2 regions of the Streptomyces sp. NPDC021115 genome follow, and region 2 is predicted to be linked to the other one. Evidence: predicted binding sites of a transcription regulator. Region 2 holds the regulator's gene; the other holds the start of a gene.

Region 1 (3,401 bases), on a different contig from region 2:
ACGGTGAACGGCAGCTCCCGCTCACCCAGCTCGTGCTGGGCCGCCACCTTGCGCAGCAGCCGCGCGATCGAGCGCTCCAGGGTCCGTACGCCCGCCTCCCGGGTGTACTCCCCGGCGAGCTTGCGCAGCGCCTCGTCCGCCACGCCGACCTCGCCCGGCTCCAGACCGGCGCGCTCCAGCTGCCGGGGCAGCAGGTGGTCGCGGGCGATGGTGACCTTCTCGTCCTCGGTGTACCCGTCGAGCCGCACCAGCTCCATGCGGTCCAGCAGCGCCTCCGGGATGGCCTCCAGGACGTTGGCCGTGGCCAGGAAGACCACGTCGGACAGGTCGAGTTCGACCTCCAGGTAATGGTCACGGAAGGTGTGGTTCTGCGCCGGGTCCAGGACCTCCAGCAGGGCCGCGGCCGGGTCGCCGCGGAAGTCGGAGCCGACCTTGTCGATCTCGTCCAGGAGGACCACCGGGTTCATCGAGCCCGCCTCCTTGACGGCCCGTACGACCCGGCCGGGCAGCGCGCCCACGTACGTACGCCGGTGGCCGCGGATCTCCGCCTCGTCGCGGACGCCGCCGAGCGCGACCCGGACGAACTTCCGCCCCATCGCGCGGGCCACGCTCTCGCCGAGGCTGGTCTTCCCGACGCCGGGCGGGCCGACGAGCGCCAGCACGGCCCCGCCGCGCCGCCCGCCCACGACCCCGAGCCCGCGGTCGGCGCGGCGCTTGCGCACCGCCAGGTACTCGGTGATCCGCTCCTTCACGTCCGCCAGACCCGCGTGGTCGGCGTCGAGCACCGCCTGCGCGCCGGGGATGTCGTACGCGTCCTCGGTGCGCTCGTTCCACGGCAGCTCCAGGACGGTGTCCAGCCAGGTGCGGATCCAGCTGCCCTCGGGACTCTGGTCGCTGGCCCGCTCCAGCTTGTCGACCTCCTTCAGCGCCGCCTCGCGCACCTTCTCGGGCAGATCGGCGGCCTCGACCCGGGCCCGGTAGTCGTCCGACTCGTCCTCGGGGTCACCGTTCAGCTCGGCCAGTTCCTTGCGCACGGCCTCCAGCTGCCGCCGCAGCAGGAACTCGCGCTGCTGCTTGTCCACGCCCTCCTGGACGTCCTTGGCGATCGACTCGGCCACGTCCTGCTCGGCCAGGTGATCGCTCAGCCAGGTGACGGCCAGCTTGAGCCGGGCCACCGGATCGGCCGTCTCCAGCAGCTCCACGCGCTGGGCGACGCTCAGGAACGGCGAGTATCCGGCGTTGTCCGCGAGCTGCGACACGTCGTCGATCTGCTGCACCCGGTCCACGACCTGCCAGGCGCCGCGCTTGCGCAGCCAGCTGGTGGCCAGCGCCTTGTACTCCGTCATCAGCTCGGTGACGGCCCCCGGCAGCGGATCGGGCACGATCTCCTCGACCGTGGTCCCCTCGATCCACAGCGCGGCCCCGGGCCCGGTCGTCCCGGCCCCGACCCGCACGCGCCGCACCCCGCGGATGAGCGCCCCGGGATCCCCGTCGGACAACCGCCCCACCTGCTCGACGGTGCCCAGCGTCCCGATTCCCGCGTACGTCCCGTCGACCCGCGGCACCAGCAGCACCCGAGGCTTCCCGCCATCGGCCCGCGCGGCCGCCTGGGCGGCCTCCACCGCGGCACGCACATCGGCATCGGAAAGGTCCAGCGGCACGACCATGCCGGGCAGCACGACCTCGTCGTCCAGAGGCAGGACGGGCAGGGTGAGCGGTGTAGACAGCGAAGCCATGATCTCCCCTTCGGCAGGCAAGTTGAGCTATGCAGACTCAATGCCTGTGAGGCCCCAGGTGTTCCCGACCCCGTGTTCGCTGTGAGCGATCAGCCGCGGTGCCCGCCGTGAACCGCAGGAGGGCTCCCGAGCGATAGAGGAAGCGTGAGACCGTTACGCCCCCTGGGGGCCCACCCGAGCGACGCGGAGCTGCTGCGCGCGGTCGCGCGAGGCGACGCCGACGCGCTGGCCGCGCTGTACGACCGGCACGGCGGCTGGCTGCACGCCCGGCTCACCCGGCGCTGCGCCGACCCCGAGACCGTGCAGGAAGTCCTCCAGGACACCTTCGTCACCGTCTGGCGGTCCGCGGCCTCGCACCGCGGCGGCGAGGCGGGCGGCTGGCTGTGGACCATCGCCGCCCGCCGCCTCGTCGACGCCCGGCGCACCGCCGTCCGCACGGCCGAGGCGCAGTCCGCGCACGCGCTCCACGACCCGGGCGCGGCGCACACGACCGCGCCCTCGGCGGAGGACCGGGTGCTCGACGCGCTGGAGTACGGCACCGTCGGCGCCGCCCTGGACCGGCTCTCCCCCGAGCTGCGCGCCGTCCTGCGCGCCACGGTGGTGGACGGGCTCACCACGCGCGAGGCGGCGCAGCTCCTCGGCATCCCCGAGGGCACCGTCAAGTCGCGGGCCCGGCGCGCCCGCAGCGAGCTGCGCTCCGTACTCGCCCAGCTGTCCCCGCTGCCCACGCCGCACCCGCTGGGAGGCACCCCATGACCCATGCCTGGCATGTGACCCCCGCCCAGGCGGCGTCGTACGCCGACGGCTCGCTGCCGGAGCTCGACGCCTGGTCGGTCGAGAAGCATCTGGAGGCGTGTACGCCCTGCGCCGCCCGCGTCTCGGCCGCCGCCCGCGCGGGCGCGGCGGCCCCGACGCTGGCGGCGGTACGGGCCTCTCTGCTGGCCACCGCGACGGCCCCGGAGGGGGCGACTCCCGGCCACGGCCCGCGCCTCCGCCGGTCGGCACAGGGGGCACCCCCGGCCGCGCCCGCCCGCGCGGGTGCCTCCGGGGGCGGCGCCCGACAGGGCGCCCCGGAGACCGGCGGCCCCGGCACACCCCGCGTGCCCGCCGGGGGCGGCGACTGCCACGTGGGCGCGGGGACAGTCGGCGGCCCCGGCGCACCGGCAGGGGCGGGCCCGGCGGCGGGGTGGCGCGCCGTCGCGGCCCGGCACCGCGGGGGACGCCGCGCCGCCGTGCACGGGCGGCTCGCGTGGGCGGCGGGACCCGCGCTGCGGGGGCCCTGGCTGCTCTCGCTGCTCGTCATGGCCGTCGGGGCGGTGTGCGCCGCGCGGGCCACCGGGTTCGGCGGCGTACGGCCCTTCCTGCTGCTGCTCGCTCCCGTCCTGCCGTCCCTCGGCGTCGCCGTGTCGTACGGGCGGCACGCCGACCCGATGCACGAGATCGTCGCCTCCACCCCGTCCGGCGGGCTGCGGCTGCTGCTGATCCGTACGGCCGCGGTGCTCACCGTGTCCGTACCGCTGCTCACCCTCGCCGGACTGCTGCTCCCCGCCACCGCCGGGGGGCCCGGGGCCGCGGCCTGGCTGCTGCCGGGCCTCGCGCTGACGCTCGCCGCGCTCGCCCTCGGCTCGTACGTCGGCTGCCGCGCCGCCACCGGCGCGGTCTCCA
Region 2 (3,401 bases):
AGAGGGCTGACGCGACGGTGACTGCAGGACCATCAGGAGAGGAGGGACGTCGGGGATGAGCACCAAGGACTTCGTGGAGAAGGACTACTACAAGGTTCTCGGCGTCCCCAAGGACGCGACCGAGGCGGAGATCAAGAAGGCGTACCGGAAGCTCGCCCGCGAGTACCATCCGGACGCCAACAAGGGCGACGCCAAGGCCGAGGAGCGCTTCAAGGAGATCTCCGAGGCGAACGACATCCTCGGCGACCCCAAGCGGCGCAAGGAGTACGACGAGGCCCGCTCCCTGTTCGGCAACGGGGGCTTCCGCCCCGGGCCGGGCGGGGCGGGCTCCACCGGAAGCTTCAACTTCGACCTGGGCGACCTCTTCGGCGGCGCCCAGGGCGGCCCCGGTGGGGCGGGCGCGGGCGGCTTCGGCGGCGGGCTCGGCGATGTGTTCGGCGGTCTCTTCAACCGCGGTGGGGCCACCCGTACCCAGCCGCGGCGCGGCCAGGACATCGAGTCCGAGGTGACGCTCAGCTTCACCGAGGCCGTCGAAGGGGCCACCGTTCCGCTGCGGATGTCCAGCCAGGCCCCGTGCAAGACGTGCTCCGGCACCGGCGACAAGAACGGCACCCCGCGGGTCTGCCCGACCTGCGTCGGCACCGGTCAGGTCAGCCGGGGCGGCGGGGGCGGCTTCTCGCTCACCGACCCGTGCGTGGAGTGCCGGGGCCGCGGCCTGATCGCGCAGGACCCGTGCGAGACCTGCAAGGGCAGCGGACGGGCCCGTTCCGCCCGCACCATGCAGGTCCGCATCCCCGCGGGTGTCAGCGACGGGCAGCGGATCCGGCTGCGCGGCAAGGGCGCCCCGGGCGAGACCGGCGGTCCGGCCGGTGACCTCTACGTCATCGTCCATGTGGACCCGCATCCGGTCTTCGGCCGACGCGGCGACAACCTGACCGTCACCGTCCCCGTCACCCTTCCGGAGGCGGCGCTCGGCGGCGAGATCAAGGTCCCGACGCTGGGCGGCCCGCCGGTCACCCTGAAGCTGCCGGCCGGTACGCCGGGCGGCCGGACGATGCGCGCCCGCGGCAAGGGCGCGGTGCGCAAGGACGGCACCCGCGGCGACCTGCTGGTCACCGTCGAGGTGACGGTGCCGAAGGACCTCAGCGAATCGGCTCGCGAGGCGCTGGAGTCCTACCGGGAGGCGACCGCGGGCGACGACCCGCGGGCGGAGCTGTTCCAGGCCGCGAAGGGAGCATGACCCGATGGAGACGCACGGCCGAGGGGGCCTCGGAGGCAGGGGACCCGGCCGATCCCGCAATCCGTACGAGCTGACCGACGAATCGCCGGTGTACGTCATCTCGGTCGCCGCTCAGCTCTCCGGCCTGCATCCGCAGACCCTGCGTCAGTACGACCGCCTGGGTCTGGTCTCCCCGGACCGCACCGCCGGCCGCGGCCGGCGGTATTCCGCGCGCGACATCGAGCTGCTGCGCCAGGTGCAGCAGCTGTCCCAGGACGAGGGCATCAACCTCGCCGGGATCAAGCGCATCATCGAACTGGAGAACCAGGTCGCCGCGCTCCAGTCGCGCGTCGCCGAGCTCCAGTCGGCCGTCGAGGGCGCGGCCGCGGCGATGCAGCAGCGTGAGGCCCAGGTCCACGCCTCGTACCGCCGTGACCTCGTCCCCTACCAGGACGTCCACCAGGGCAGCGCGCTGGTCGTGTGGCGTCCCAAGCCCAAGCGCAGGGACTAGCGTCTCCTGATCTTCGGCGTGACAGGCCCGGCGACCGTTCTTCGGTCGCCGGGCCGTTCTACTTGTCCGGGCAACTCCACTTCGAGATCTTCATGACGCGCAGGTCGAAGGAGACGTCGATCGCTTCCGGTCCGCCGCTGCTGGTGACGCGCGCACGGATGGTGTCCGCGCCCGTACGGCGCAGGCCGCCGACGGTGAAGGTGGTGTCCGCGTCCACCGGCCCGCAGGTGGCCGCCGGGCTGGCCGTCGCCGTACGCTTGCGGATCACCTCGGCTCTCAGCGCGGTCGGCGTGAAGTGCGTGGCCATCAGCTTCGACAGCTTCGCGCGCGAGGCCGGCTCCCGGGAGGCCAGGGCGTCCGGCAGGGCGGCGTAGTACGAGCGCAGTTTCTCCTGGGCTCGTTCCATGTCAGGGCTTTCCCCCGGACGGGCCGGCTCCACCGCTGAGGGTGCCGGCCGCATGGCCTTCCAGCCGACGACTCCCGCCAGTGACGTCACGGCGACGGCCGCGACAGCGGCGGTGAGCACGCGCCGCCTGCGCCGCCCGGCGCTTCGCCGCCGCACTTCCCGCCCGGAAAGGGCCCGCTCGATCCGGACCTCGTCGAGTGCCGTCGCGTTCTCGGTGAACCAGGCTTCGATCCGGCGCTCATCCGACATGGTCTACCTCTTTGTCCGGCAGGGGGGAAAGGTAGTGAGCGAGCGACGTCCGGCCACGGACCAGCCACGTCCTGACGCTGCCCGTCGGCCAGCCCGTCTCGGCGCTGATCTGCTCGACGCTCAGATCGCACAGATGGTAGAGAACGATCACGGTTCTCTGCTTGTTCGGAAGCGTTTTGAGCGCGTCCATGAGGGCGACGTGCTCGGGGGAGGGGCCTTCCACGTTCCGGTGTTCGTGATGGCGTTGCAGCAGTTGTACGCCGCGCCGCACGCGGCGGAACCGGGATACGGCGAGCCGCCGGGCAGTGGTGCGGATCCACGCCTCCTGTGAAGCGGCGCCCGAGAACCGCTCCCACCGGCCCCAGGCCCTGATGAACGCCTCTTGGACGACGTCCTGGGCCTCAGGGAGATCTCCGGTCATCGCGTAGAGCTGCCGGACGAGCCTGGGATAGGCCCGTGCGTAGAAAACGTCGAACTCCTCTTCCCGCCCCACCCATCGCCCCTCTTCCCGTCGAATCCCCGCAAGGGACGACGCACCGGCGCCCGCTCCGCGCTACAGCGCCCCGCTGTGACCTGTATCACCGGGATCGGCTGTCGCCGCGGGGGCGCCGTGCGGCGTATTCGCCATGTCCCAGTCGGACCCACAGCGAAGGAAACCCCATGCGCCACGCCGGACGCCGCAAGGCGAGCAAGACAGCCACGAAGCTCAAGACCGCCACGGTCAGTGCCCTCGCGCTCGGCGGCCTGCTCCTGGCAGTGGAGTCGCAGGCCAACGCCGCCCCGACCTCCCACTCCACCCAGGACGTGGCGAAGCGGTCGGAGGCACGGAAGGCCAAGGCCGCCGCCGAGTCGCGCACGCCCTCGCTCACCGAGGCCCAGAAGCGGGCCCTCGCGCAGCGGAAGAGGACCGCCTCGACGGCTGAGAAGCAGGCCCGCGCGCAGCGGGCGAGGGCCGTGGCGGCGGGCAAGAACGGTGCCGAAGCCCGGGCCCAGGAGCGGGCCCGCGCACGGAAGGC

What was found. The regulator HspR, encoded in region 2, represses chaperone genes until heat shock. The targets are predictions, from matches to a motif close to TTGAGNNNNNNNNNCTCAA.
Region 1: lon (endopeptidase La) is a predicted target of HspR. The motif match lies at 1,759-1,777, and genes of this name have one in related genera.

The regions. Positions count from the first base shown of each region.
Region 1 covers NZ_JBIRQF010000001.1:514,848-518,248, forward strand. The annotation lists gene lon (endopeptidase La) at 1-1,736, opposite strand, end outside; gene ACH4TL_RS02320 (RNA polymerase sigma factor) at 1,881-2,492, shown strand; gene ACH4TL_RS02325 (zf-HC2 domain-containing protein) at 2,489-3,401, shown strand, end outside.
Region 2 covers NZ_JBIRQF010000004.1:580,038-583,438, forward strand. The annotation lists gene grpE (nucleotide exchange factor GrpE) at 1-10, shown strand, start outside; gene dnaJ (molecular chaperone DnaJ) at 56-1,240, shown strand; gene ACH4TL_RS16695 (heat shock protein transcriptional repressor HspR) at 1,245-1,730, shown strand; gene ACH4TL_RS16700 (hypothetical protein) at 1,789-2,385, opposite strand; gene ACH4TL_RS16705 (SigE family RNA polymerase sigma factor) at 2,375-2,878, opposite strand; gene ACH4TL_RS16710 (hypothetical protein) at 3,046-3,401, shown strand, end outside.